DNA from 4 places in the Paenibacillus sp. FSL R10-2736 genome. Region 1 is predicted to be linked to each of the others. Evidence: predicted binding sites of a transcription regulator. Region 1 holds the regulator's gene; each other region holds the start of a gene.
What was found. The regulator Rex, encoded in region 1, represses fermentation and respiration genes when NADH is low (regulators of the CRP and FNR family bind a similar motif). The targets are predictions, from matches to a motif close to TTGTGAAATATTTCACAA.

Region 1 (7,707 bases):
GTGGATGAGGCCCGGGGGCTGCTGGTTTCAGTTATTGCTGAATCCCCGCTTGCGGTTATTGATTACGCAGAAATCCTGACTTTCCCGGATCTGGAGAGCCTGGAAGGCGGCAGTAAGCTGAGTGCAGCCGGCGGAGAGGTCATTATGGCACTTGCCGTGAAATTCGGCAGAACCCGCCTGATCGACAATAATGTATTTATTCCCAAGGAGGCTCACGCTCTTGTTTAGACATATGATGAAATCCAAGATTCACCGTGCTACCGTCACCGAAGCCAATTTGAATTATGTCGGCAGCATTACCATAGATGAGAATCTGATGGAAGCCGCGGATTTGCTGGAGAACGAGAAGGTGCAGATCGTGGATAACAATAACGGCTCCAGGCTGGAAACCTACGTGATCCCCGGCCCGCGCGGCAGCGGCGTTATTTGTCTGAACGGTGCAGCTGCACGCCTCGTGCAGCCGGGGGATACCGTTATCATCATTTCCTACGCGATGCTGTCATCCGAAGAACTGGCGGACCATAAGCCGACTGTTGTATTTGTAGATGCCGACAATCAGCCGGTGAAGCTGGCGGATCATGAGATTCACGCGACGATTGCCTAAATCCCGCTGTTTGAGCCATGTAATCAATGGCAGGGATGAAGACACCCCTACTTGTGAAAAATGAAGTCAGGCAAGCTTAAGCTGAATTCATTATCAGTAAGGGTGGGATGTCCGGTGTTTCAACATTTATTTGCTGAGATGAACAAGATGCTGCAGGAGATCAGTGCTGACTATCCTACTGCGGAGGGTGCCCGCCGCAACGACCTTTTATCCAAATATAATATGCTCCACAGGATCAGCGATGATGTAATGGATGAATGGCTGGCCTTTGCCGAGAAGCTTAGCCAGTTCCGCGATCAGGCAGATTTTCAGCCGCAGCCGGAGCAGGAAATCCCTGAGGAGGAAGCGCCAGAGCTTGCTATGGATGCTTTTGTCAGGGGACAGGGGTATTATAAGCTGCTTATGTACCGCAAATGTATCGAACAGTTCAAGGAAGTCACTGCCCGGCACCCGGACAGTCTGGCTGCCCGGCTGTATCTGGCTATGGCTTATCTGCAGGAGGGTGAAGGGGAGACGGCATGGGGGCATCTGAATCATATGCTCGGCCTCATCCGTGAAACGAAGCTGAAGGCGATGATTTATAATGCGCTTGGCTGCATCAGAGCTTCTCAGGAACGCTTTAATGAAGCAAGTGAGCTGTTCAGTCTTTCTCTGCTGCATGATCCCGCTCTTCCTGAGCCGAATGTTAATCTGGAGGTTTGCCGCAAGCGGGGCGGGAAGCTTCAGTTCGGACAACAGCTGGTCTCGCTTTTATAATTAATTTTCATCCGTTCAAGCGATGTGGCCCTGCTTCACCAGGGGTGTGCATCGCCTTTTTTCGTAACTTCTGTTATGCTGATAAAGAGTCTCAAGTGAAAGGGAATAGAACTTATAATGAAATTTGCCGTGCTTGATTTTGAAACTACGGGAACCCAATCTGTGGGAGAGATCATCCAGGTTGGCCTTGCCATTATAGAGGAAGACAGGTCCATCTCCCGGGTGTATGGTTCCTATGTCAAGCCCGGAGCACCCATTCCTCCTTTTATTACGGGCTTGACCGGAATTACAGACAGTGATGTGCAGGACGCGCCGGAACTTGATGAGATGATGATGGAACTGGTGCCGCTGCTCGATGATGTTGTGCTGGTTGGACATAATGTGGCGTTTGATTTTCATTTCTTGCAGAATGCGCTGGACCGCTGCGGTTATTTGCCGTTTCAGGGCCGGATTCTGGATACTATCGATTTTCTCAAAATATGCTTTCCCTCGCTGACTACCTATCAGCTTGGGTCCGTGAGCAGCCATTTTGGCCTTACGCATGAGCGTCCCCATCAAGCGGACAGTGATGCCCTCGCAACTGCTCTTGTGCTGCTGAAATGTCTGGAGGAGCTGGACAGCCTGCCTCTCCTGACCATCCAGCGGCTCAATGAGCTGTTCGCCGATGAAGACAGTGACCTGGCCTGGTATTTCGACGGTCTGCTGCGTGAGCGCGAAATGGAGACCTTCCAGCCGGAAGGAGACCTGACCTTCTACCGTCAGCTGGCCCTTGCTGTAGGCGACTGGGCAGAGCTGCCTCCGCCGCGGGAGGAAGGATCTGACAACCCGCTGCAGAATATTACCTTCGGGGAGTATATGGAAGAGGTAACCAAGCGCCTGAAGGATACCCTGCCGCAGTATGAGAGCCGTGAAGCCCAGGAACTGATGATCCAGGAGGTCATGACGGCGCTTGATCAGGATAAGCATCTGCTGATTGAAGCAGGAACCGGCACCGGCAAATCGCTGGGCTACCTGCTTCCGGCCATTTATCACAGTGTCCGCAGTAATCAGAAGGTCATGGTCAGCACGCATACGATCAACCTTCAGGATCAGCTGCGTGAGCGCGACATCCCTCTTTTGACGAGTGTTGTGCCCTTCCCATTCAAGGCAGCGATCTTTAAGGGAAGAGGTCACTATTTGTGTCTCCGCAAGTTTGAACATAGAATTAATAAAAGGGACTTCACAAGTCCCAGGGAAGAAGCGCTTACGGCCGCACAGATGATGGTCTGGCTGACCCAGACGGAGACCGGCGATGATGAAGAGCTGAACTTAAGCGGGCGCGGCGGTGATTTCTGGGAGACCGTAGCCAGTGATACCGACTCTTGTCTGGGGCGCTCATGCCCGTGGTTCCGGAAATGTTATTATCACCGGGCCAAGCATGAAGCCGGGATTTCTGATGTGGTGGTGACCAATCACTCCAAGTTATTCGCAGATGTTAAGGCCGGGCATCAGCTGCTTCCGGCTTACGAGCATCTCATCATTGATGAGGCGCATCATCTGGAGGACATTGCCGGCAAACATCTCGGAATGCAGATGAAATACTTCACCGTGGCGCATACACTCACCCGTCTGTACAAGGACAGCCGGAGCGGACAGCTGCCTGCCCTGCGCCAGACCCTGCAATCGTCCGGCAGTGAGCAGGCTTCGGAATGGAGCGGTGTTATCGACCGGATCTATCCGGATCTGCTTACCGTCAAGGAGTCCTGGGATACGCTCAGCGACAAGCTCTTCGGCTTGCTGCCTGAACGCAGCGATGCCGGAGCCGGTGAAGCCGGCCAGCTGGTCGCACGCCTGCAGCCGGGCAAGAAGCCCAAAGAGTGGGAGGAGCTGGCCGCTCTGGAGAATACACTCCACCTCAGCTTGAGCGATATCATCCGCAAGGGTGATAAAATGCTTAGTGAGATGCGTGATACCGACAGCCAGTCTTCTTCGGACAGTCTTGTGACGGATATCGGCGGGTTGTTCAAGGACCTGGCCTCCATCCGGGAGCAGATCCGTTTCTTTATGGGACTGAATGACGAGAATATCGTCTACTGGCTGGAGGGGAGCGGCAATTACCGCGGCAAATCGCTGCAGATGTATGCCGTTCCGGTGGATGTGAGCACCCAGCTCAGGGAGCTGTTCTTCGACAAGAAGAAGAGTATCATCCTGACCTCGGCCACCTTGTCTGTGGATAAGTCATTCCAGTTCATGATAGATAATCTCGGTCTTGGTGAGGCTGCAGAGCAGGGCCGTCTGATGACAGCCCTGCTTCCGTCGCCGTTCAAATACCGTGAGCAGGCACTGCTTGTCATTCCCCGTGATTTCCCGAGTGTCAAGGGAAGCATAGGGGATGCCCGCTTTGTGGATACACTGGTCCATTCTCTGGCAGAAACTGCCGTGGCTACCCGCGGGCGGATGCTGGTGCTCTTCACCTCCTACAAGATGCTGCGCCAGGTCTATGATCCGCTGAAGGAGGCCCTGGCTTCGCAGGATATCGCGGTGCTTGGACAAGGCGTAGAAGGCGGCAGCCGGAGCAAGCTGATCCGGCGGTTCCAGGACAGTACAGCGTCTGTCTTACTGGGTACGAGCAGCTTCTGGGAAGGTGTAGACATTCCCGGGGAAGCTTTGACCTGTCTGGCCATTGTCAGACTTCCGTTCCAGCCGCCTAATCATCCGCTGGCTGAAGCGAAGTCGGAGCTGCTCCAGGCACAGAAGAAGAATCCGTTCATGAAGCTGTCCGTCCCGCAGGCCGTAATCCGCTTCAAGCAAGGCTTCGGGCGGCTGGTCCGCACCGCGCAGGACCGCGGAATCGTTATTGTATATGATACCAGGGTAATCGAATCTTATTATGGGAAGTATTTCCTGTATTCGCTGCCCGGCCCCAAGATGGAGCATATGCTGACGGATCAGATCGTTCCGCGGATTGCAGAATGGCTTGAAGAAGGCGGGGTTTAATAATCCGTCTCCGGTTGATATTATGTATAAGTAATTATTGTTCTGAAGTCCCGTGCTCCACTGCTGCTGCCCAAACGGGCAGTAGTACCCGGAGCACGGTTCCTATAACCGGCTTATCAAGCAGCATATGCTATCAAACCTAAGTGAATGCTTACGAAGCGAGTTTTGCGAAGTTGAATCAAGCAGCATATGCTATCAAAACTTTAAGGAGGAGAAAACATGAAATCGGATAAAATATCGGAGGCCGTCGTTCGCAGACTCCCAGTGTACCTGCGTTTCCTGAACGATCTCCAAAAACGTGAAATCTCAACAGTTTCTTCTCAGGAGCTGGGACAGAAGCTCGATCTCAACCCAGCCCAGATCCGCAAGGACCTGGCTTATTTTGGTGATTTCGGCAGAAAGGGCATTGGGTATGATGTCTCTTATCTGATTGAGAAGATCCGGCATATTCTGAAGCTGGACCAGCAGATTAATGTAGCTCTGGTAGGTGCAGGTAATCTCGGCCACGCCTTGTCGAATTACAATGCCTACTTGAAGGATACGATGAAGATTACAGCTGTATTTGATGCTTATGAGCCTAAGGTAGGCCAGCAGATCAACTCGCTGACTGTTCAGCCGATGAGTGAGTTGGGGGATACCATCCGTGCACAGGGCATCCGCATCGGGATTATTACAGTTCCGGACAGTGAAGCACAGAACGTTGCTGACATTCTGGTAGATTCGGGCATTGAGGCGATCCTGAATTTTGCCCCTGTAATTCTTAAGACTCCGGCCAATATCCGGATTCATGCCGCCGATTTCACTACGGATTTGCAGAGTCTGGCTTATTATTTGCATGACGGAAAGGACGAAGCTGAAGATGAGCAGCAATAAAACCATTATTAAAGACGGCCGTTTTCTGGTACCTGGCAGTGATAAGCCGGTGCTGAGCGGTTTTATGACCATCGAAAATGATCTGATTACTTACATAGGTGAAGATAAGCCTGTAATTGAAGAGGATGCCGAGGTTATTGACGGCAGCCGGCTGCTGTTCATGCCGGGTCTCGTCAACACCCACGGCCATGCGGCGATGTCACTGCTGCGCGGCTACGGCGATGATATGGTACTGCAGGCTTGGCTGCAGGAAAAAATGTGGCCGATGGAAGAGAAATTCACCGGTGATGATGTGTACTGGGGAACCTCTTTGTCCGTTCTTGAGATGCTGAAGGGCGGCACTACGACCTTCCTCGATATGTATGACCATATGGACCGGGTTGCTGAGGTTACCGAGCAGTCAGGCATCCGTGCAGTACTTATGCGCGGTGTTATTGGCCTGTGCCCTGAAGAGGTGCAGAATCATAAACTGGCGGAAGCGATTGCTTTTGCCCGGAACTGGCATGGCAAGGCTGACGGCAGAATTACTGCAATGCTCTCGCCGCATGCGCCTTACACCTGTCCTCCGGAGTTCTTCATGAAGTTTGTCCAGGCGGCTCATGATCTTGATCTGCCGATGCACACGCATATGTCCGAAACGCGTCATGAGGTGGAGCAGAATGTGGCCGATTACGGCCTGCGTCCGGTCGCTCATCTGGAGAAGCTGGGAATGTTCACCCGGCCGTCCCTGATCGCCCACGGTGTTCATCTGAATGATGAAGAGATTGAGATTTTGGCCCGCCACAATGTTGGCGTATCCCACAATCCCGGCAGCAATCTGAAGCTGGCCAGCGGAGTAGCCCGTGTTCCTGAGCTGCTCAGAGCAGGCGTTAAGGTCTCCCTGGGTACGGACGGTGCAGCAAGCAACAACAACCTGGATATGTTCGAAGAGATGCGTCTGGCCGCGTTGATTCACAAAGGCGTAAGCGGTGATCCAACAGCAGTACCGGCTCCAGAGGCGCTGCTGATGGCGACCGAATATGGTGCACAGTCTATTTTCCTGAACCAGGTAGGCCGGCTTGCAGCAGGGATGAAGGCCGACTTCATTGCGATTGATATTGATCAGCCGCATTTGCTGCCGCATACCGATCTTTTGTCCCATGCGGTATATTCAGCCAGTGCCAAGGATGTGGAGCATGTCTGGGTGAACGGCAAACAGATTGTGAAGCACAGACAATGTCTGACACTAGATGAAGAAGCCATCCGCCGCAAAGCGCAGGAAACGTTCGAGGGGCTGCTTAAACGGTAATACAGGTTATATGGAAAGGAAGCTGCATGTTGAAGAAGAGGAGAAAATGGCTTCCGCTGGGGATTTCCCTGGTTCTGCTCCTTCTGTTCGGACTAAGCCAGTTTTATGCCTACATTATGAAGGATCAGTGGAACGAGCGGAGTGAAGCCAAAGAGATTGCCAGAGCGCGCGCCGGCTTAACTGAGGTATCCAAAGCACAGAAATCCGTCTGGGATGAAAATGCGATTTACTGGGTGCTTACCGGAAAAAATGATGCAGGAACCGAGCTGATGGTTTGGGTCCGCTTTACCAAGGACGGCCAGCCAGCCGGAGGCGACAACGATTTATACGCAGAGGAGCTCAGCAAAGGGACTTCTGAGGCGCAAATCCGTGATATTATAGCTGCCCAGCTTCCGGGTATTACGATTAAGCGGCTGCTGCCGGGAGTGTATAACGGAGAATATGCCTGGCAGCTGTTCTACAAAAAGGACGGCAGGTTCTATTACAGCTTCTATCGCTTCACAGACGGCAGTGCCATCGGTGAAGGGTACAGCCTGCCCAACCGGTAAGCGGCAGCAAGAATGGTCTACAGCAGGAGCGGGGGGACAGTTGAACTGTTCTCCCGCTTTTTATATTAATATAAGCCGTAATTTAAAAGGTTCTTCAAGGGAGAGAACAATCATTAAATATTCTTGGACTTGTGGCCTACTTGGAGCTATGGCTTAATAATAGGGGAGGAATAGATGAATCCATTTCGATGGCATGACAGCTGGATAGCATCAATCAGTATATACGATGATACATACCGGAATGTCATATCGGAAGTATTCATTCCCGGCATCTGCTTCATACATAATTGATATTCAGGAGGATCATAACTTTGGAAATTCTAGCCTATTTAGATCAGGCGGTAACGTTGTTCAAGGAGGAGCTGGGGGCAAATTTGTCCGGAATTTATCTGCACGGTTCGCTGGCCATGGGCTGTTTTCATCCGGATCGAAGTGATATTGATCTGCTGATTGTCGTACACGACAAGCTGCCTGTAGAGGTCAGCCGGAAACTGGCCAAGAAAGTGATAGCTTATCACGACAGTCTGCCGAACCGGCGCGGGGTTGAGCTAACTATTGTATTGAAGAAATATTTGAAGAACTTTGTGCATCCGACGCCCTTTGAGTTTCACTTCTCGGACTTTCATCTGGACCGGTACAGAAATGATGAGCATTATCTGTGC
Region 2 (7,707 bases), 250 kb from region 1:
GAGGACGACTAGGATGAAGAGCGCAGACAGAGGGATTCTCTCCGAACATGATCTTAAGAAGACCGGCAACAAAATCGTATACGGAATCATGGTGTTTTTCATTCTTTTAATGATTTTCAGCATGCTGTATCCCATATTGATGACCATGTTCAACGGACTTAAGTCCAACGTGGAGGTTAACTCATTTCCGCCGCATTTTTTCCCGCAGGAGTGGCATTTCAGCAACCTTAAGGATGCGCTGGATTATATCAATCTGCCGATGTTCCTGCGGAACACGCTGTACATCTTTGTTGGGAACATGGTAGCTACCCTGGTTGTACTGGGCCTGGCGTCCTTCAGCATCTCGCGGATGAATGTGCCTTACCGCAAGGCCTTCTACTTCTTCTTCCTGATGACGCTGTTTATTCCGGCCACGAGCTATATGATCCCGAACTTTGTCAATCTCAAGGAACTCGGGCTGCTGAACCAGTATGCAGCTTTCTGGCTGCCGGCTGGGGCGAATACCTTCTTCTTCCTGCTGCTTAAGAACTTCTTCGACGGGATTCATCCGGAGATTCTTGAAGCCGCACGGATTGACGGGGCCTCGGAGCCGAGAAGCTTCTTCACCATTGCTGTTCCGCTGTCCATTCCGATTTTTGCAACACTGGCGATCTTTATCTTCTCCACAGCCTGGAACGACTGGTTCTGGCCGTCGCTTGTCATGCACAGTGAGGAGAAGTACACGCTCGCTACAGCGATCTATAAATACGTTATTAATGTAAAAGCACTGAATACTAACATCAAATTTGCCATTCTGTTCCTTGTTTCTTTGCCGCCTATTCTGGTCTTCCTTGTTTTCCAGAAGTTCATTATGCGCGGCGTTTCCCTGTCGGCTGTCAAAGGGTGATCAGAATTATGCTGCAGAAGGATACGGATCGTAAACCTGCACATGAAAGGAATATAAATACACCTCGTTTGTAAACGGTTTCTCTTTTATGATGAATTTGTAAGCTAATTATGAATTGAAAAGGGGAGTTTCAATGCGTAAATTTTCCAGCGTATTAGCATGTCTCCTGGTGACGGGATCGTTATTGTCCGCTTGCGGCGGCAATAATAACGGGAACAAACCGGCGGCAAATGGAGGAGAGGCGACACCTGCACCAGCAGCTACTAATGCAGCAGAGGAGACCGCTACTCCGACAGAGGCACCGGTAGATGATATCACCCAGAGAAAAGTAACGATCAAAATTCACTATCCTACCCCTGACCTTACCGAGGTAAGAGCACAGGAGGATGACAAGATCAAGCGGTTCCAGGAGGTCTATCCGAATGTAGAGATTGTCAAGGATGACTGGCAGTACAATGTAAGCGAAATCGGTGTGAAGATGGCGGCGAATGAAGCTCCTACCTTCTTCAACACCTATGCAACTGAAGCGAAATTCCTGGTCGAGAAGGGCTGGGTCGCTGATGTTACGGATCTGTGGAACAACTATGAATTCAAGGATCAGATTAACCCTGTCTTGCAGAACCAGTTCATTATTGACGGCAAAGTGTATGGCGTAACGCAAAAGGGTTATGTCACTACAACGATGATTAATAAAAAGATGCTGGATGAAAAAGGTGTAGCCGTCCCTCCAATGGACTGGACCTGGGATGATATGCTGAATACCGCCAAAGGTGTAGCGGATACCAAGAAGGGGATCTCCGGTATTGCTCCAATGGGTAAAGGCAACGAAGCAGGCTGGAACTGGACCAACTTCCTGTTCGAAGCAGGCGGTGAAATCCAGAAGATCGAAGGCGGCAAGGTTGTGGCTACATTCAATTCGGATGCCGGTGTGAAGGCGCTGGATTTCTATAAGAAGCTAAGATGGGAAGCCAAAGCTGTTCCTCAGGACTGGGCGCTTGGCTGGGGCGATGCTGTAGGCGCGTTCCAGCAGGGACGTACTGCTATGGTAATGGCCGGATCTGACGGTGTTATCGAGCAGGCGCTCAACCAGGGCGGACTCAAGCCTGAAGATGTACTTACTTACCCGATGCCAGCTGCTGAAAAAGGCGGCAAGCATACCGGCGTACTCGGCGGTGACTATCTGGTTATCAATCCGAACGCCAGCAAAGACGAGCAGGAAATGGCCTTCCGCTATATTACTTTCGATTACTTCTCTGACAAAGGCCTTGAAGCTCTTGACGCGATTATCAGCCAGCGCAAAACGGACGGCAAATACTACATCCCGCCGCTCCTTGATTACTATGCTGCTGATTCCGACTTCGGCAAGAAGACCAAAGCTGTCTATGACAAGTACGACATCGTTTATCAATACAGCCCTGAAATCATGGCGCTGCTGGATGGTAAGCCTGAAGCACAATACAATACTCAGGATTATTACGCAACCATGTCCAATGTAATCCAGGAGCTATTCTCCAAGGATGGTACAGATTCCAAGGCCCAGCTCGACGCTGCAGCCAAAACTGTACAAGAGAAATTCTTCGATACTATCAAAGTGGAATAGTCACTTGCTGAATGAGTGGTTACGATGCTTGATAGAGGATTTATAACGCTAAGGCAGGAGACCCGGTCTCCTGCCTTTTTGCTTGCTCTGATTTATATTTATACTTCTATGTAAGAGAATGCGGCAGGAGAGTAGAGTTGACGAAGATTAGGAAGAACATCAGATAGCACCATTATTCTGGGGGAAAAACAAGGCTGAAGAGCTGGATTCAAGAAAAGCAGGGGAGGCTAGAGGGTGGGCGTTCGCAAATCGGACAAATATAAATGATTTATCACACAACAAATGGAAAATAATCTAGAATATGATCGAATGAAAGCGCTTTGAAAACAAATCAAAAAAAACTTTATACTTTGTGAAAGATTTCACTATACAAGGTGAAAAGGATATGATAAGATAAATGTGTAGAGAAAAACAACCTAAAAATTGACAGGAGGACGAGGGAGATGGCAGTTAAAAACGAAGTCGCCGCCCAAGTGAAACAAACCACCGCTGAAGAATATATTCAGACTTTGGTGGATAAAGCAAAGAAAGCTCATGAAGCGTTCATGGGACTGGATCAAGAGCAAACTAACACAATCGTTCATGCAATGGCGTTGGCCGGACTCGACAAACATATGTACCTGGCTAAGCTGGCCGTTGAAGAAACAGGACGCGGTGTCTATGAAGACAAAATTACGAAGAACATCTTCTCAACTGAATATATCTGGCACGGAATTAAGTACGACAAGACAGTAGGCGTTATTGAGGATAACGTTTATGACAGCTTCCAGAAGATTGCTGAGCCTGTCGGAATCATTATGGGTATCACACCGGTAACCAACCCAACATCCACCACGATGTTTAAAGCTTTGATTTCCGCTAAGACACGTAACCCTATTATATTCGGATTCCACCCTTCAGCGCAAGAGTGTAGTGCGGCAGCCGCCAAAATTCTACATGATGCAGGTGTGAAGGCTGGCGCTCCTGAGAACTTCATCCAATGGATCGAACTTCCGACCATGGACAAAACAAACGCACTGATGAACAATCCTGACGTTGCACTGATTCTGGCAACCGGCGGATCGGCAATGGTTAAAGCGGCTTACAGCTGCGGCAAACCGGCACTCGGCGTAGGTCCTGGTAACGTTCCTGCTTTCATTGAGAAGAGTGCTGACATTGATCAGGCAGTGACAGACATTATCCTTTCCAAAACATTTGATAATGGTATGATCTGTGCTTCCGAGCAAGCGGTTATCATTGAAGAAGCTATTTTTGACCAAGTGAAGAAGAAGATGATTGCGAACGGCTGCTACTTTGTAAACAAAGAAGAAGCTGCCAAGCTGACAAGCGGCGCAATGAATGTAGAAAAATGTGCGGTTAACCCGGCTATCGTCGGCCAATCCGCTGTGAAGATCGCTGAAATGTGCGGAATTCAGGTTCCTGCCGGCACGAAGATCCTGGTAGCTGAACTTGAAGGCGTAGGTACTAAATATCCGTTGTCCGCTGAGAAGCTGAGCCCGGTTCTGGCTTGCTACAAAGTGAAGAACGCAGACCAGGGTATCGAACGCGCAGCTGAAATCGTTGAATTTGGCGGCATGGGCCACAGCTCGGCTATCCACTCGAACAACGAAGAAGTAATCATGAAGTTCTCCAACCGTCTGCAAACCGGACGTATTCTCGTCAACTCGCCATCTACACACGGCGCAATCGGCGATCTCTACAATACTAATATCCCTTCCCTGACACTGGGCTGCGGATCTTATGGACGCAACTCTGTATCGCAAAACGTGACTGCAATCAATCTGATCAACGTGAAAAGGGTGAACCGTCGTACCGTGAATATGCAATGGTTTAAAGTGCCTGACAAGATTTACTTCGAAAAGGGATCCACTCAGTACCTGGCTAAAATGCCTGACATCACACGGGTTGCGATCATCACTGACCCAATGATGGTTAAGCTTGGATATGTTGAGAGAGTTGAGCATTACCTGCGTCAACGCCAGACTCCAGTAGCGATTGAAGTGTTCTCGGAAGTTGAACCGGATCCATCGACAACTACTGTAGAAAAAGGTACAGCCATGATGAACAGATTCCAGCCGGACTGCATCATCGCACTCGGCGGCGGTTCCCCTATGGATGCTGCCAAAGGAATGTGGTTGTTCTATGAACACCCGGATGCAGACTTCAACGGTCTGAAACAGAAGTTCATGGATATCCGCAAACGGGTATACAAATTCCCTAAGCTCGGTAACAAAGCTAAATTCGTTGCGATTCCAACAACTTCCGGTACTGGTTCCGAAGTAACATCGTTCGCAGTTATCACAGACAAGACTACGGGTAATAATACTAAGTACCCGCTGGCTGATTATGAGCTGACTCCAGACGTGGCAATTATCGATCCTGAATTTGTATATAGCTTGCCTAAAACAGCTGTTGCCGATACAGGTATGGACGTATTGACACATGCGATCGAAGCTTATGTATCTGTAATGGCCAGTGATTATTCCGATGGTCTGGCTATCAAGGCTATTCAGCTGGTGTTCCAGTACCTGGAAAAATCCGCATTGCAAGCTGACAAGGTTGCCCGCGAAAAAATGCACAACGCTTCGACACTTGCCGGTATGGCATTTGCTAATGCATTCCTGGGTATCAACCACAGCTTGGCGCACAAATGGGGCGGTCAATACCACACGGCTCACGGTCGTACCAATGCTATCCTGATGCCGCACGTTATCCGTTACAATGCTAAGAAACCAACGAAGTTCGCTGCGTTCCCTAAATATTCGCACTTTGTAGCTGACGAACGGTATGCTGAGATCGCCCGCATTCTAGGATTGCCTGCACGCACTACCGAAGAAGGCGTAACCAGCCTGATCAATGCAATCCGCGACATGAACAAAAAACTCGGCATCGAAGAATCCTTCTCGGCTCTCGGCTTCGATCCTAAGGATTTCGAATCCCGTGTAGATTACCTGGCCGACCGTGCATTTGAAGACCAATGTACAACTGCCAACCCTAAGCTGCCGCTGGTAACTGAGCTTGCCGATGTTTACCGCAACGCATTCTACGGAAGATTCGATAACTAATTTAAGATTGTCTGGAAAAGAATAAGGTTAGGTTAATATGGAACTGGATGGAAGTGACAAATATCACCGAAAGAGTGATATTTGTCACAGTCCTTTTTCAGAAAATAAACTAAAATGTTTATATAAACAAAGATCCCAGTTATGAAGCCGCGATTGTGAATTTTATAACAACCAATAGCTATGGGATCACGAGACACGGGATTAACCTTCAAGCCCGCGATCTCTACAAATATACTAAATATAAATGGAGGGATTTAGCATGTCGGTGATTGAAAGAGAAGTACAAGAGGTTAAGTCGGGTTGGAGAAGTTTTACTAAGGGTACATGGGCTAAGAAAGTTGACGTTAATAACTTTATTGCCAAGAACATCAAGCCTTATGAAGGAAATGAAGAATTCCTGGTAGGTCCTACCAGCAACACCACTGAACTGTGGAAGATTATCTCCCAGCTTAGCAAGGAAGAAAGAGAAAGAGGCGGCGTATGGGATGTATCCCTCGATACTGTCTCCACGATCACTTCCCACAATCCAGGCTACATCGACAAGGACAAGGAACAAATTGTCGGCGTTCAGACTGATGCTCCTTTCAGACGTTCCATTCAACCGTTCGGCGGTATCAAAATGATGATCGACGCCACTAAAGCTTATGGCTTCGAGCTTCCGCAAAATATCGTTGACATGTTCACGAACATCCGCAAAACGCATAACCAAGGCGTATTTGATGCATATACACCAGACATGAGAGCTGTGCGTAAATCCGGCGTAATTACAGGTCTTCCTGATGCTTATGGCCGCGGACGTATCATCGGCGACTATCGCCGTATTGCTCTGTATGGTATTGATTTCCTGATTAAAGACAAGAAGCAACAATTGACTGAGCTTGAAGTAGATTCCATGACAGAAGAAGTAATTCGTCTGCGTGAAGAGCTGTCCGAGCAAATGCGTGCTCTGGGCGAACTGAAACAAATGGCTGCTGCTCATGGTCTTGATATTTCGAAACCAGCTAATAACTTCAAAGAAGCTACTCAATGGGTATACTTCGGTTATCTGGCTGCAGTTAAAGAGCAAAACGGTGCGGCAATGTCCCTCGGACGCGTATCCTCTTTCCTTGATATCTATGTACAACGTGATTTCGAAGAAGGTACTCTTACTGAAGAGCAAGCACAAGAAATCGTTGACCATTTCGTAATGAAACTGCGTATCGTGAAATTCCTGCGTACGCCTGACTATAATGATCTGTTCTCCGGCGACCCTACTTGGGTAACTGAATCCATCGGTGGTATGGCTGAAGACGGAACAACACGCGTAACCAAGAACAGCTTCCGTTTCCTGCATACCCTGTACAACCTGGGTCCTGCACCAGAGCCGAACCTGACCGTACTGTGGTCCGAAAAGCTGCCTGAAGGCTTCAAAAAATATTGTGCTAAGGTTTCCATTGAAACCAGTGCAATCCAATATGAGAACGATGATGTAATGCGTCCATACTGGGGTGAAGATTACGCGATTGCCTGCTGCGTATCCCCAATGCGTATCGGTAAACAAATGCAGTTCTTCGGTGCCCGTGCCAACCTGGCAAAAGCCCTGTTGTATGCAATCAACGGCGGTAAGGATGAAAAATCCGGCGCTCAGGTAGGTCCTGAATATCCGGCGATCACTTCCGAATACCTTGATTACGACGAAGTAATGAAACGCTTCAAACCAATGATGGAATGGCTGGCTAAGACTTATGTCAACACGCTGAACATCATTCACTACATGCATGACAAATATTCTTATGAACGTATCGAAATGGCGCTGCATGACCGCGACATTCTGCGTACTATGGCTTGCGGTATTGCCGGTCTGTCCGTTGCTGCCGACTCCCTGAGCGCAATTAAATACGCTAAGGTTAAACCGATCCGCAACGAAGAAGGTATTGCTATCGACTTCGAAACTGAAGGTGAATTCCCTTGCTACGGTAACAACGACGACGCTGTTGACAACATCGCGGTTGAACTGGTTGAAACCTTCATGAGCATGATCCGTAAAAACAAAACTTACCGTGATGCTGTACCGACTCAATCGGTATTGACTATCACTTCGAACGTTGTATATGGTAAGAAGACTGGTACTACTCCTGATGGACGTAAAAAAGGCGAACCGTTCGCACCTGGTGCTA
Region 3 (7,707 bases), 4.0 Mb from region 1:
TCCCGCCCCTCATAAAGTTTAAGAGTACCAGCCCCACACGAAGATGAACAGGGTTCCGAAGATGGTAACCAGACCCACGAACAGTGCATAGGCGATGTTGATGTACAGCTCTTTCTTGGAGTCGGCCGATTCCCCGATGTGCATGAATACAAACAGCTGCAGAGAAGCCTGGATAAGCGCTGTAATCAGCAGCACGGCCATATTGGCCCCGGAGGAGAGATCTCCGTAGATGACAATCAGCGCAGCGGCAGAAAGGACCAGAGAGGCCAGATAACCCATCACATGGCGAATTGGGAACAGTTGCTTCATCATGTCACATCAGTCCTTTCAGGTAGACGAAGCTGAAGATAAAGATCCAGACAACGTCCAGGAAATGCCAGAACAGGGAGAAGATAAAAGCCTTGTTGGCGGTGGCCGGTGTGATGCCGTGGCGCCACAGCTGAATCATGATTCCCGCTCCCCACAGGAAGCCGAAGCTGACGTGGGCACCATGCGTTCCGAGCAGTACGAACAGACTGGAGAGGAAACCGCTGGTTTGCAGGGTCGCACCCTCATGCACGTAAGTGAAGAACTCGTCAATTTCAATGCCGATAAAGCCGAGACCCATAAGCAGCGTGATGGCCATGAAGACCATCATCGCTTTCTTATAGCCATGCCGCATGGCATGGATAGCCAGGCCGATCGTGAAGGAGCTCGACAGCAGCAGGAAGGTCTCGATCAGCACAGGGCCGATTTTGAACAGCTCGCTGGCGCTCGGTCCGCTGGCAAAGCGGTTGACCATTACGAAATATACTGTAAACAATGTAGCGAAGAGAGGGATTTCAGCTCCGAGAAAGACCCAGAAGCCGAAGATCTTGTTACTGTTCTCTTCCGTTGAATATTCGAGCGGCTTGGACGCATCTATTTTCATACAGTCTCACCCCGCTTCAATTTCTTTTCTGTAGCGATAACCTCTTCAGCCGAAATATAGTAGCCGTGATCCCGGTCGAAGGACATGAAGGCCAGCATGACAATGACACCGATACCTGAGAGGATGGCCGGAATCCATAAGCTGAATACCAGGGAGAATCCCAGGATGAAGAAGATCACGCCCAGAATGAACGGCTTGCCGGTATTGCTAGGCATATGGATCTTGGTGATTTTTTTGTCGTCATAGAGCGGGATATTGTCCTGCTTCGCGGACCACAAGGCATCACGGGTCTGCACAGTAGGGACAATTGCGAAGTTGTAGATCGGCATCGGGCTATGCGTAGCCCATTCGAGTGTCCGTCCATCCCATGGATCACTTGTTGTGTCTCTAGGCATATAACGTGTGCTCCAGTAAATATTGTAGACCAGCAGCAGGAATCCGATAGCCAGCCCGACTGCCCCTACGAAGGACAGCATATTCAGCGGGCCAAAGCCTGATTCCTCGGAATAGGTATACGTCCGGCGTGTCATTCCCATCAGACCCAGGAAGAACAGCGGGAAGAAGGTTACGTTGAAGGAAATCACGATCCACCAGAAGGAATGCTTACCGAGCCGTTCATTAAGGCGGAAGCCGAACACTTTAGGGAACCAGTAATGGAACCCGGCGATGACGGCGAACACGGCACCCGGAATGAGCACATAGTGGAAATGCGCCACAAGGAACATCGTGTTGTGATACTGGTAATCGGCACTGGCCATTGCGAGCATGACACCCGTTACCCCGCCGATGGTGAAAATCGGAATAAAGGCGAGTGTATACAGCATTGGCGTTGTGAAGGTAATCCTGCCTTTTCGCAGGGTGAACAGCCAGTTAAATATCTTAACCCCTGTAGGAACGGCAATGGCCATCGTGGTAATCGAGAAGAAGCTGTTGACCATGGCGCCTTGACCCATCGTATAGAAATGGTGAGCCCATACGAGGAAGGACAGGAGCGAGATAATCAGCATACTGAATACCATTGAGGTATATCCGTACAGGTTCTTTTTGGAGAAGGTGGCGATAATTTCGCTATAAATACCGAAGGCCGGCAGAATAACGATATAGACCTCCGGATGACCCCATACCCAGAACAGATTGGCCCAGAGCATATCCATCCCGCCGTTGGCCATCGTGAAGAACTGGGAGCCGAACAGGCGGTCGAACATCATCAGCGCAAGCGCGACAGTAAGTACCGGGAAGGCGAAGACGATAATGACGTTGGTGATGAGTACGGACCAGGTGAACATCGGCATCTTCATCAGCTTCATGCCCGGTGCGCGCATCTTGAGAATCGTTACGATAAAGTTGACCCCTGTAATCAGCGTCCCGATACCGGAAATCTGCAGAGCCAGAGAGTAGTAGTTGTTACCGACCGTCGGGCTGAATTCGAGACTCGCCAGCGGGAAGTAGGCTGACCATCCGGCATCCGGCGATCCGCCGATAACGAAGGAAATGTTCAGCAGCATGGCCCCCATGAAGAAGAGCCAGAAGCTGACGGCGTTAAGCCGCGGGAACGCGACGTCACGCGCGCCGATCTGCAGCGGAATGATCACATTCATCAGACCGATGATGAATGGCATGGCCATGAACAGGATCATGATTAGGCCATGCGTGGTAAATACCTCATTGTAATGCTGGGCATCAAGGAATTTCATTTCTGGCGCTGCCGTCTGCAGGCGCATCATCATCGCGTCCACACCGCCGCGGAACAGCATGAGCAGCGCCGCGAGGATATACATGACACCAATTTTTTTGTGATCTACAGTAGTAAGCCATTCACGCCAGAGGTATCCCCATTTCTTGAAATAGGTAAGCCCGACGAGAATCCCGATGGTGGCAAGTGCAATGCTGACCATGGCTCCGTATATCAAGGGTTCGCCGTGAACCTTAAATTTGTCTAAATCCATTAGGGTGGCTCCTTTCAGTGTGTTACGTTAAGCTCTTGCAGAGCTAGTGGCCATCATGAGTCTCGGCATCTACGGGTGAGCTTGGCAGCGGCTGTTCGACTTCCGGATCAGGTTCGCTGTCAAATTCGGTTCCGCTGGACGGCTCAGGAGAAGGGTGGATCTCTTTGTTATCCTGATGCTCTTCACTGCCGTTGTCCATATCCATCTCACTTCCGTCACCACTCATGTGCTCACTGTGGTCTCCAGGGGGAGGACTGAACTCCAAATGGGTCGAGGAATAGGTTTTGCGTCCGAGGAAGTCCGTGGCGAGCAGGCCTTTGAATTCATCCTCTGTAAGCTCTGGCGCGGTTTCCTTGACGTCGTTCACCCATTCGTCATAATCCTTGTTGCTCATAACAAGAGCTTCAAATTCCATGTGGGCAAAGCCTTTACCGCTGAAGTTGGCATTCTTTCCGATATAAGAGCCTTCGGTATCAGCAGAAAGGTGAAGCGTGGTGAGCATGTCGCTCATGGCGTACTTTTGTCCGGCAAGTTGTGGAATCCATAAGCTGGTAATGGTGCCGAATGAGTACATTCTGAATTCAACTGCACGATGCACAGGCATATTCACGTAGTTAACCGTTTCAATGCCTTCCTCCGGATAGCTGAAATGCCATTTCCAGTTGGAGGATGATGCGTAAATGACCAGCGGTGTCTGATCTTTGTAATCCGCGGCCACGTTCTCAACCTCGGTAGTTGTCTTGACGGTTACTACTGACAAGAAGGCGACGATAATGATCGGGATAATAATCCAGATCGCTTCAAGTACCTTGTTGCCCTCCTCGTGTTCAGGAATATAACCCTCGTTACTCTTCTTCGCCCGGTATTTCACCAGTACAAAGATATATAAGATGTAGACAACTGCCAGAACACTAAGCATTACAACAATGGAGAGAATGATGGTGTCCGATAACGTCCTTGCAGACGGCCCCTTCGGGTTCAGAACAGCGATCGAGCTGCATCCCGGCAGGAGAAGGATCAGGCTTAGAAACAAAGCGTATAACGGTCCCTTTTTTTTCATATAGAACTCCTTCCTTCAATACTACTTTTCATTCGCCGTTCATTAACGGTCTTACTACTTAACCTGTATCTATAGTAAGAACTACTTACCCATAATGCAAAATACATATTTTGTATATTAAGCTAAAAAAGGCCTTAAAAATGGCGAACAAGTTAAATATGTGTGATCAAATTGTTACAACTACTTAAAGGTATGATAAAGATCACTGTAGTGGCGCAGTTTAAGCTGATTTTAAGGTTGTTCAAACTTTGTTCAAGATTGCACAATTGTTATTAATTTTGTCACATTTATTTTGGGTCAAAAAGATGTGATTTAACCGCATATTGCTTGCTGTGACAGCATTCGACGCGAATTGTCGTATTTCAGAAAAAAAGCTGAATAATCATTTTCTCATTGCAAAAAGGGTAACAATATTTTAGCTTGCGGTTACAATCTCTCAAATTACGTTATATCTATGTGTGATAAAGTAATAGACAAATATACATAGATTGGAGATTGCTGCTGTGCCCATTAAAAAAATAATGCTGTTATTCTTCTCTTTATTCCTGATTACGGGTCTTGTACAGATCCCTGCTAACGCTGAAGGTAAGACTAATGTACTAAAGCTCGGGATCAACGATAAATTGAGCGGTATAGAAGCCGTGTCTGTAAAAGGCACTTATTATGTCCCGCTGCGTGCTCTGGCCGATGAATTAAAATGGACGCTTACCGGCCTGACTGACGGAGTTCTGGTGTCTGGCGGCTCCGGGTCGCTGACCTTACAGGGTGATGCCGGTGCTGTGCTCAAAGATGGTACAGTGGTGCCTGTGAGCACTTTTTTGCAGGACGGTAAACTTATGGTTCCGCTGAAAGTAAGCGGGTATCTTGGGTATATCATATCCTTTGCGGGGGATAAATATTTACTCCGGGTGAAGGACGGCTCGGCGGGACTTACGGATGACGCCTTTGTCACCAAGTATGCAGCAGAGCTGAAGCCGAAGGAAACAGTGCCTGCGGCTCCTGCGCCATCCGCTGAACCCGGCAAGCCGGGACAAACCGTGTATCTTACTTTTGATGACGGCCCGTCGGCGACGACTTCCCAGCTGCTGGATATCTTAAGCAAGTATGAGGTGCAGGCAACCTTCTTCATGCTGGGAAATAATATGAACAAATATCCTTCGCAGGTGAAGCGGATTGTGAAGGAGGACTACGGCCTGGGGCTTCATGGCATGACACACCGCAAGGAGAAATTCTATGCTTCTCCGGCTGCGGCACTGGCAGAGATGTCAGGCGATAATGCTGTCCTCAAGAAGCTGACGGGTGCTACTACAACGCTAATCCGGCCGCCTTATGGAAGCAAGCCCTATTTCACCAAGTCTTTCCGGGATATGGTACTGGGTCAGGGCTATCATCTCTGGGACTGGAATGTGGATTCGAATGACTGGAAGTACAAAGAGGACAGTGACAAGATCTACAATACAGTAATGGAGCAGGTTCGCACGCTGAAGAAGTCGAAGACTAATCCGGTTATTCTGATGCATGATCAGAAGGCTACGCTCAAGGTGCTGCCGCGTCTGCTAGAAGCGCTTAAGGAGGAAGGCTACACCTTCCAGGTCATTACGAAGGATATGGAGCCGGTGAATTTCTGGAAGGATAAACGGTGATCAGAAGGATTTGAATGCAAAAGAGTAAGCTGCGGGAGGTTTACGGCGGCTTGCTCTTTTTTTGCGGCTTGTACAGGGAAATATGGAAACAACCCTTGTGAAAAGTGAAAGGGTGAATAGGGCTAGGTTGCCAGACAGCCAAATCGCCAAACTGGCCAAACCACCAAACCGCAATTGCGAAAATCCTGCACGAAATACAACAATCGGTGGCGCTGAAGCGTCGATCTGGTGGAAATCTTGTACAAAATACAACAATCGGTACCGCTGAAGCGTCAATCTGGTGGAAATCCTGCAGAAAGTACAACAATTCTGGATATGGCCCGCCGAATCGCCGGAAATCCTGCATAAAGTACAACAATGCAGGTTCGCGCCGGCTGAATCAGCGGCCAGATGTGTTAGCACGAGAGTAACGGAGGCGCTACTTGTCATTGCTGCGGATCAGAGCGTTCAACAGCACATCTGTTTCTATGATCATCTTAGGTGGGGCTCTCGATGGCGCCTGTCATGTCTTCGGTCATCCGGGTCGTTCCTTAAGACAAGGTGGGCATAGCTTCGGGGGTAACCAATATGGCAAAGTCGCTGGGAAGTGTGCTCGGCGTGGCGGTTATCGTAACCGTGCTGCAGCATAATACAGCCGGGCAGTTGAGAGCAGCGAGCTCCGCTAACATACGGGTGATACCTGGAGCGGATGTGCAGCAGCAGGCTGCCGCAGATGCTTTCAGCCAGACTTATAAGTTCGCAAGTTACCTGATCCTGCCCGGCATCGCCGCAGCTTTATTCAGTGATGAACGCAGACAGCGGCGGGGCAGCGTTTGATAATTAGCGTGTCGTATCTCTACAGCTGTTTGTTTGCGAAACTGGACAGTGATTATTTTGTTCACCGGTGTTCCGAATCGTAGCAATAAGTCCCGGCCCCGCATAAATTGGAACAGGACGAGATGCCGGGCAGCGTTCTCTGCGGTCCCCCATCCTGTTCAAGTGCCGGGAGGGATGCTTATGCCACGCAGAATTACCAGTACACCCAGACAAGACGGCTACCGTATGCCCGGAGAATTCGAGCCGCATCAGGGGACATGGATGCTCTGGCCGACCCGGACGGACACTTGGCGGCTGGGGGCGAAGCCGGCGCAGGCTGCTTTTGCCAGAGTGGCGGCAGCGATTGCGGAGTTTGAGCCTGTAACGATAGGCACCATCAGTGCCCAATATGAGCATGTCCGGGCACTTGTGCCACCGCAGGTACGTGTGGTGGAGATCTCCTCGAACGATGCGTGGATGCGGGATATCGGCCCGACCTTTGTAGTGAACAGCAGCGGCGGGGTAAGGGGAATTGACTGGGGGTTCAACGCCTGGGGCGGACTGGACGGAGGGCTGTATTTTCCCTGGGACCAGGATCTGCTGGTGAAGCGGAAGGTGCTGGAGATCGAGAAGCTGGACTATTATGACCTGCGGCATTTCATCCTTGAGGGCGGAGCTGTTCATGTGGATGGAGAGGGTACGCTGATAACGACTGAGCAGTGTCTGCTGCATAAGAACCGCAACCCTCATCTGTCCAAAAGGCAGATCGGGGGTTACTTGCGCGATACGCTGAACGTAGACAAGATTATCTGGCTGCCCAGAGGAATGAGCGATGATGAGACGGACGGGCATATTGATGAGGTGGCCGCTTTTGTGAAGCCGGGCGTAGTGGTGATGAGCTGGACGGACGACCGGGAAGATCCGCAATATGAGGTGCTGCACGAAGCCTATTCACGGCTCATCCGGCAGAGGGATGCCCGCGGGCGCAAACTGGAGGTTCACCGGCTGCACATCCCGGAGCGGCTGATCATTACAGATGAAGAGGCGGGATGGATCGACCCGGCCAGCGGCAGCTACAGCCGTGCCTCAGGTACAACATTCGCTGCGACTTATGTGAATTTCTATATCTGCAATGGCGGAGTGGTAATGCCGGCATTCGGGGACAGGCGGGATGGGGAGGCGCTGGAGACCGTGCAGCAGTTATTCACAGACCGCACGGTGGTGCAGGTCAATACCCGTGAGATCGCCTTGGGCGGCGGGAATATTCACTGTATTACCCAGCAGCAGCCCCGGGGCTGGTAGTTTTGTACTTGACCTGCACCGGGCTCGAAACGGGCCGGCATATCGTCTAAC
Region 4 (7,707 bases), on a different contig from region 1:
AGGCATGCTTTTGAATATTGCCGTCCAGCTCTTCGAGCAGCGCCTGTGCCCACTCTACATCTTCCGGCTTGTTTTTATTCCGGGCAATTTCCATGAATACTTTGAAGCCCATGTACAGCTGGAAGGCAACGAACAGAGACTCCCCTTTAGCTCCAAGCCGCAGACAGTCGTTCCAGTCGGCATGCAGCCCAACCGGCATCCCGTGTGCACCCATGCGGTCTAGGCTGAACTGCAAGGCCTGGCGCAGATGTCCATATACGGTATCCTCGCCTTTATCCGAATAAGGAACTACTTCATCCGTAAAGCCCCAGTTACCGCTTTCATTTAAGTATTTGATAACCGTCGGGAACAGCCACAGGGCGTCATCCGCACGATAATGGGGATGTCCGGTTTCCCGCACGTATTCCGGGTCGTCCGGTGTGCCTTCATGGCCCGGATTATGATCAAATTTGACGAGTGGCAGTCCGCCGCCATTGGAGACCTGGGCCGAAATCATCAGTCGTAGGCGCTCAAGGGCCATCTCATGATCCAGATGGATAATGCCTTGAATATCCTGCACGGTATCCCGGTAGCCGAGCCCGTTACGCAGACCGGAGTACTGGAAGGAGGCAGCACGCGACCAGATGAAGGTAATGAAGCACTGGTAAGCATTCCAGGTGTTGATCATATTGTTCAGATTGTCGCTCGGGGTCTGAACCTGGAAGCGGTTAAGCTTGCTGTGCCAGAACGCCTTCAGTTCTTCGAGCTCCTTCTCTACCACAGACAAATCCTTGTAGTGACTCAGAATCTCAGACGCACCCCGCTCATCATACTGTCCCAGCAGGAAGGCGACTTCTTTCTCTTCTCCCGGCTGCAGCTCCACATTGATCTGCAGGGCGCCGCAGGCATTGGTATTGTAGTTGAGTGAATTGGAACATTCGCCGTTCGCAACGGAAGCCGGGTTCCCGTAGCTGCGGTAATCGCCCAGGAAGGTATCGCGGTCGCCGTCGTAACCGGTAACTTCCGCGCCGGCTGCGCCGAAGAATCTCCAGCTCTGCTCTTCGGGGATATTTTCGTTGATGACCTGAAGGATCATATTATTCTTATAGTAGGTGCGTGAGATAAACAGGGTGTACTGCAGGTTGACGGTATCCTGCTCATAGTTGTTATTGTTGGTCAGTTCGGCAAATCCGAAGAGAGCCAGCTTCCGGGGTTTGGTGCCGTCATTACGCACCTTCATCCGCCATACCTCATAGGTTTTGTTCAGCGGCACATAGTATAACGATTCCGTATGGATGTTATCGTAATCAGAGACGATGTTCGTGTATCCGGTTCCATGATGGCATACCGATTGGTATTGTTCCAGATCTTTACCCACTGGCTGCCAGGAGCCGGACCAATAATCCCCGTTCTCCAGGTCTCTTACATAAATGTAGCGTCCCGGCTCGTCCTTAGAGTTGAAGTGGTAGCGGAGATGCCGTCCGTTGGCCCCGGACTTCACGAAGCTGTAGCCTCCGGCATTTCCTGAGATAATCGCGCCGTATTCCGGCGAGCCAAGATAGTTGGCCCAAGGGGCAGGTGTATTAGGCTTCGTGATGAGATACTCTTTGTTCTTTTCGTCAAAATGACCGTATTGCATAACCATTCCTCCTACAAAGTGGATGACAGGCAGGAGTGTAAACACGCGTTCACAAACGGTTGGAATTTCCCGCCCAATCTCATTATAAGACAGTTCCAGCCTACTAAGAAACCCTAATTTTTAGTGTAAAAAGCAAACAATATAATATTTTTATAGCTGTTTGTTATATTGGATCCTTGTAATCACATGGATATGATTATGGGGAGCATTGATAAATAAGCATCTATAGATAAATGCAGCCCGCCCCCTAAGGAGATGGACTGCTTTTTTAATTAGCAATTATTTGATTGCGGCGTCTACTTCCTTCTCAAAGGCCTCCAAATACTGATTGAAGATTCCGGTATCAAAATTCGCGGTGGTATCGTTGGCTTTGGGCGGATTCTGTTGAACCAGGCTGTATAGACGATCAGTTTCGGAGGAAAGCTTCGTCCAGACCTGTTTAAGAGAATCATACTTGGAATCAAGACCGGTGATATAGCTGTCGTATTCCTTTTTCTTATCCATGGTCTTGGCCAGCTGCTCAACGGTGAAATTGATATCCAGACTCTGTCCTGTACTGCCGGTCCCGCTAATCATATAGGAATGGATGTCAACAAATCCCTCGTTCCACACGTCGGAGATTACGAAATTCCGGATATCTCTTAACATTTCACTAGGAGCAGGTACGGTTGATAACGAAGCTTCCGGGAGGGGCTCTTTGAAGACCTTTCTTGCTTCGCCGAATGTTTCCTGGTCTGATGAATCTGTTGCCCAGATAATTTTTTGGTCACTGATAAGAACGATTAATTCGCTTTTGGAATTAGAGGCTTTTTGCCCTTGGATTAACACGGCCTCAACTTTCATACCGCCTTCATCAGAATAATGCGTGGACTCGAGAACCTGGGGGCTCTTGAGTTTCTGGTCATCAGGTGTTTCTACGGATTGAATCATTTGAAACAGCGGCTGAGCATCCGGATAGACGTTGTCAGTGATAAAGACCTTTTTCGCTTCACCATCTGACCCGTTTAAGAAGACGTTGACGTATTCAAGCGCCACAGCTTCTGTATCAGTCAGTTTTTTAGGTGCAGGTGTTGGTGCGATAGTAGGCTCAGGCGCGGGTGTCTCTGAAGGAATCACTGAAGAAGCCTGTGTTTCTGCCGAAGCAGCAGCTGTAGACGCCGGAGACTCTGCCGTGTTTTTATCCGAACTGCACCCCGTCAGCGCCATAAAAGCAATGATCAAACTGATAACAAATTTTCTCTCCATTTTGTATTTCCCCCTGGTCATATATTTATTTCCAGTTCTATGTACGCGCTTTGACAGGCGGGGTTTCAGGTTTGAAATTTGAACGCTATCATTCATCTTAATATGATATATTTAATATTGAAGTTTAATGCAGGGCCCGACGAAGGAGTACCACATGACACAATTTGTCTACAAGCAAATTATTGATGACCTCAAAATGAAGATTTTTGCGGGACGGTTTGCTGATATGAGATTGCCGGATGAGCGTAGTCTCAGTGAAACGTATCAGGTTAGCCGCAGTACCATTAAGCGTGCGCTGACCAAGATGGAGAGCTACGGCATTATTTTTAAGAAACGCGGATCGGGAACCTTTATTAACCCGCTGTACATAAAAAACGATTCGATTTTTAATTACGAAGGCTCTAATCTGGGGGTCTCCGACAACTTTCAAATGCATGGCAAGAAGCCCGAGATCAAAGTACTGAATTTCGAGGTTATCCGGCCAACAGAAGAGCTTCAGCGTGATTTGTTCTTGCAGCCTCATGATTTCGTATATAAAATTGTCCGCCTGCGCCTGTTTGATGAGGAGCCCTTTATGATTGAGACCGGATATATTCCGATTAAAATCGTACAGGATCTCGATATGGCGATTATCGAAGGATCGATCTTTCATTATCTGGAGGAGTCGCGCAATCTGGCGGTTACCAAATCTTTTTTATCTATTTTTGCCGAGCCTTCTCTGCCTAGTGATCAGGAATTGCTCCACTTGAAGGAGAATGAGCCTGTTGGAATCATGGAAGGAATCTTCTTCCTGGATAACGGGACGCCGTTTGAATTCTCGCATATGCGCTTCCATTACCAGTACCTGAAATTCAACACATTCGTGTCTGTTCATTAAGGAAAGATAAGAATAATGTAATCACGAAAGACCGGGAAGATAGTTCCGGTCTTTTTGGTTTGCCCCAGGAAGTTCCAGAAGGGGATGGAGGTTGAAAAAAGGTTTGTGAAATAAATTACAATCTCATACATAGTTATAAAAATAATCCTCATTTTATAACTAATTTGCTGCGAACTTCATACTATGTTCAAAATTTCACAATATTGGACCGTATCAATTGCTAAAAAGATTGAATTTATTAAAGCCAGGAGTATGATGTAACTGTAGAAGTGATACATTCAAAATACAAAGATAAAAATTAGGGAGTGGAAGAAATGGGATTATCAATCGCACAGGTGGATTATTCTTCTAAAACTTATTTGGCAAAGCTTGATGCCTACTGGCGCGCAACTAACTACATCTCCGTGGGTCAACTCTATTTGAAGGATAACCCGTTGTTAAGAGAACCTTTGAAGGACGCAGACGTAAAAGTGAAGCCGATCGGACACTGGGGCACAATCCCTGGGCAGAACTTTATCTATGCGCATCTGAACCGCGTAATTACTAAATATGATTTGGATATGTTCTATATTGAAGGTCCGGGCCATGGCGGCCAGGTTATGGTATCCAACTCCTATCTGGACGGAAGCTACACTGAGATTTACCCGCAGATCACTCAAGATATCCCTGGACTGAAGAAATTGTTCAAACAGTTCTCATTCCCGGGCGGAGTGGCTTCCCATGCTGCCCCAGAAACACCAGGATCGATTCATGAAGGCGGCGAGCTGGGTTACTCCTTGTCTCACAGTGTGGGTGCAGTTCTGGATAATCCGAACCTGATCTCGGCAGTTGTTGTAGGTGACGGCGAAGCAGAGACCGGACCTCTGGCGGCTTCCTGGTTCTCCAACCGGTTCATTAACCCGATTACAGATGGCGCGGTGCTGCCGATTCTGCATTTGAACGGCTTCAAGATCAGCAACCCGACCATTCTGTCCCGGATGTCTAGAGAAGAGTTAACGGCTTATTTTGCAGGAAGCGGCTGGGAACCGTTCTTCGTGGAAGGCGAGAATCCTGATCTGATGCACCCGGAAATGGCTAAGGTTCTGGACACCATTATTGAGAAGATCGCAGCGATTCAGAAGAATGCCCGTGAAAATAACGATACCACACGCCCTGCTTGGCCGATGCTGGTCTTCCGTACGCCTAAAGGCTGGACCGGTCCGAAAGCGTGGGACGGTGTGCCGAATGAAGGCTCCTTCCGGGCCCATCAGGTGCCGATTCCGGTAGATCAGAAGAACATGAAGCATGCACCGGCATTACTCGAATGGCTGAACAGCTACAGACCTGAAGAATTATTTGATGAGAATGGCCGTTTGAACGCTGATCTGGCTGAGATTCTGCCTGTAGGCAACAGACGTATGGGGATGAACCCTGTAACTAACGCCGGTAACCTGATTAAAGATCTGCACAAGCCGAATTTCCGCAACTATGCACTGGATAATTCCGTTCCGGGTCAAGTGATTGCGCAAGATATGGCCGTACTGGGCAAATACCTGAAAGAGGTTGTAACGCTCAATGAAGAGAACCGCAACTTCAGAATTTTCGGACCGGATGAAACGATGTCGAACCGTCTGGGACCTGTGTTTGAGGTAACGAAACGCCAGTGGATGGATTCCATCCAGGAACCGCAGGATGAATTCCTGGCTCCTTACGGCCGTGTTATTGATTCCCAATTATCCGAGCATCAGGCGGAAGGCTTCCTGGAAGGTTATGTATTGACCGGACGCCACGGATTCTTCGCCAGCTATGAAGCGTTCCTGCGCGTTGTTGATTCGATGATTACCCAGCACTTCAAATGGCTGCGCAAGGCTACAGATCAAACTTGGCGCGCAGATATTCCATCCTTGAACGTTATTGCCACATCAACCGTGTTCCAGCAGGATCATAACGGTTACACTCACCAGGATCCGGGTCTGCTGGGTCACCTGGCTGACAAAAAGCCGGAATTTATCCGTGAGTATCTGCCGGCGGATGCCAACTCCTTGCTGGCCGTCTTCGACACCATTCTGAATGACCGTCAGAAGATCAACCTGATTGTATCTTCCAAGCACCCGCGTCCGCAGTGGTTCTCGGCAGATGAAGCTCAGGAACTGGTGGACAAAGGCCTCAAAATCATTGACTGGGCAAGCACCGACAAGGGCGGAGAGCCGGATGTGGTTATTGCTTCGTCGGGTACAGAACCTACTATGGAGAGCTTGGCTGCAATTTCGATTCTGCATGAGAAGCTGCCTGAGCTGAAAATCCGCTATATCAACGTGGTAGATCTGCTGAAGCTGAGAAGCCAGAAGCTCGATCCGCGCGGCTTATCTGACGAGGAGTTTGATCAATTTTTCACAAAGGATAAACCGGTCATCTTCGCATTCCACGGCTATGAAGGCCTGATCAAAGATCTGTTCTTCGACCGCCACAACCATAACCTGCATGTACATGGATACCGCGAGAATGGCGACATCACTACACCGTTCGATATGCGTGTACTCAACCAGATGGACCGCTTCGACCTCACGAAGGAAGCTGTGCTGAGCTTGCCGGAGGCCGGCAAATATCAGGCGATTGCTGATGAAATGGATGCCATGGTGAAGAAACATAACCAATACATCCGTGAAGAAGGCATCGATCTTCCAGAGGTTGAGAACTGGGTATGGAAGGCTTTGAACTAATTAACGTTCATACGTGTAATTTGAATTAAATAGTAAGCTCTCAAGAGGGGAGTGCTCCGGGTGGTCATGATAATGACTGCGGGGCACTCTTTTTGTGCTGGATAATATGAAGCTGCCGGGTAAGCTTGTTTGTGAGCGTTTTGTCAAAAAAGCTACTGGGCTCTCGAACGATCGGAACCTTTGACGAATGAAGGATTTACGGCGGTTTTTAGACTATACTAGTGTAAAGCAAGGCTACTAGTATTTTGGATAATCAGGAGGCTGCAGATGAAGAAAATGAATAGGTTCATAGCTCCTCCTCTTCAGTTTGAGGTGTTAGAGCATGACCGGGTGATTGCCAAAGTGAAACTGGATTATATAAATCAAACGGTTGATGTCTGGCAAGATGATAAGGTTGAGCCTGTTTTTTTGCCTTTTCCGGGTAAAGCTAAGGTCTCCGTTGGGGATGTACTGGACTATTTCGAGTCCCGCTGTGTACCGCGTACCCGGCATCACATCGATAAAATACTGCAATCCTTGGGGTTGCAAGAATATGTTCGTACCGATATTGTGAAAAAGACGCATGGCGTTCTGTATGATGATTATGTATGGATTAGATTCTCTGGTGAGGAGCTGAAATGTGCGGATGTCCATCCCCGTTATGCAAGTGAACAAGGAGTTCCGGCAAACCTTCGTTAGCAGCAGTAAAGGTGACCAAATTAAATGGAAAATGGGATTATCCTTTAAGTATGAGTATTTGTTTGTCTGAGTGAAGCCGGGAGCGGGTCGATGGTCTTCGGCGGCTCCGGCTGTAACGCCTTCTTCCGCTGCGCAGCAGCGAGTGCAGGGACGCCATTGCTGCCGTTCATCTCAACCATATGCTTCCAGTACCGCTTGGGCATCAGTGAGGTGCGCAGGCGGTCGTTTCGGCGTTCTTTAATCCCGATCGCATGATAGAAGCCTGTCCATAAGCGGCGATAGGCTTCTTCTGCTTCATCCGGCTCGGGTGCTATCCATCCGCTTAGCGGAATGATAGCCTCCCGTCCGGGTTCATGAATCAGCGCTACTTCATGAGTCTGGTCGTAGATCATGAAGCTCTCGCCCTGGAACCGGTCGCAGAAATGCTCCTGAATGACCGGAAGGATATATCCCTGCGGTTCAATGACCGCAGCCATGACCGGACCGTATACAGAGAAACGGACAAACCCCAGATACAGATGACCTTCCCGCCGAAGCTGCTGAACCGCCTTCTGTAAGGCGTGTACCGTATCATCGGCCAGCATATTCAT

Region 2: the regulator Rex is predicted to act here: its motif matches at 5,705-5,722, upstream of pflB (formate C-acetyltransferase).
Region 3: the regulator Rex is predicted to act here: its motif matches at 4,165-4,182, upstream of qoxA (cytochrome aa3 quinol oxidase subunit II).
Region 4: the regulator Rex is predicted to act here: its motif matches at 3,844-3,861, upstream of NSQ73_RS31355 (phosphoketolase family protein).

What each region holds. Positions count from the first base shown of each region.
Region 1 is NZ_JBBOBN010000001.1:2,457,557-2,465,263, forward strand. It holds gene panC (pantoate--beta-alanine ligase) at 1-228, shown strand, start outside; gene panD (aspartate 1-decarboxylase) at 221-604, shown strand; gene NSQ73_RS10380 (hypothetical protein) at 719-1,360, shown strand; gene dinG (ATP-dependent DNA helicase DinG) at 1,478-4,336, shown strand; gene NSQ73_RS10390 (redox-sensing transcriptional repressor Rex) at 4,556-5,209, shown strand; gene NSQ73_RS10395 (amidohydrolase) at 5,196-6,497, shown strand; gene NSQ73_RS10400 (cell wall elongation regulator TseB-like domain-containing protein) at 6,524-7,045, shown strand; gene NSQ73_RS10405 (aminoglycoside adenylyltransferase domain-containing protein) at 7,357-7,707, shown strand, end outside.
Region 2 is NZ_JBBOBN010000001.1:2,212,013-2,219,719, forward strand. It holds gene NSQ73_RS09175 (carbohydrate ABC transporter permease) at 1-12, shown strand, start outside; gene NSQ73_RS09180 (carbohydrate ABC transporter permease) at 14-886, shown strand; gene NSQ73_RS09185 (ABC transporter substrate-binding protein) at 1,020-2,486, shown strand; gene adhE (bifunctional acetaldehyde-CoA/alcohol dehydrogenase) at 2,930-5,551, shown strand; gene pflB (formate C-acetyltransferase) at 5,811-7,707, shown strand, end outside.
Region 3 is NZ_JBBOBN010000001.1:6,429,883-6,437,589, reverse strand. It holds gene qoxD (cytochrome aa3 quinol oxidase subunit IV) at 19-312, opposite strand; gene qoxC (cytochrome aa3 quinol oxidase subunit III) at 314-910, opposite strand; gene qoxB (cytochrome aa3 quinol oxidase subunit I) at 907-2,856, opposite strand; gene qoxA (cytochrome aa3 quinol oxidase subunit II) at 2,900-3,916, opposite strand; gene NSQ73_RS27565 (polysaccharide deacetylase) at 4,420-5,559, shown strand; gene NSQ73_RS27560 (hypothetical protein) at 6,127-6,375, shown strand; gene aguA (agmatine deiminase) at 6,556-7,656, shown strand.
Region 4 is NZ_JBBOBN010000002.1:715,538-723,244, forward strand. It holds gene NSQ73_RS31340 (GH36-type glycosyl hydrolase domain-containing protein) at 1-1,618, opposite strand, end outside; gene NSQ73_RS31345 (hypothetical protein) at 1,898-2,863, opposite strand; gene NSQ73_RS31350 (GntR family transcriptional regulator) at 3,018-3,740, shown strand; gene NSQ73_RS31355 (phosphoketolase family protein) at 4,055-6,439, shown strand; gene NSQ73_RS31360 (hypothetical protein) at 6,707-7,117, shown strand; gene NSQ73_RS31365 (TIGR03915 family putative DNA repair protein) at 7,162-7,707, opposite strand, start outside.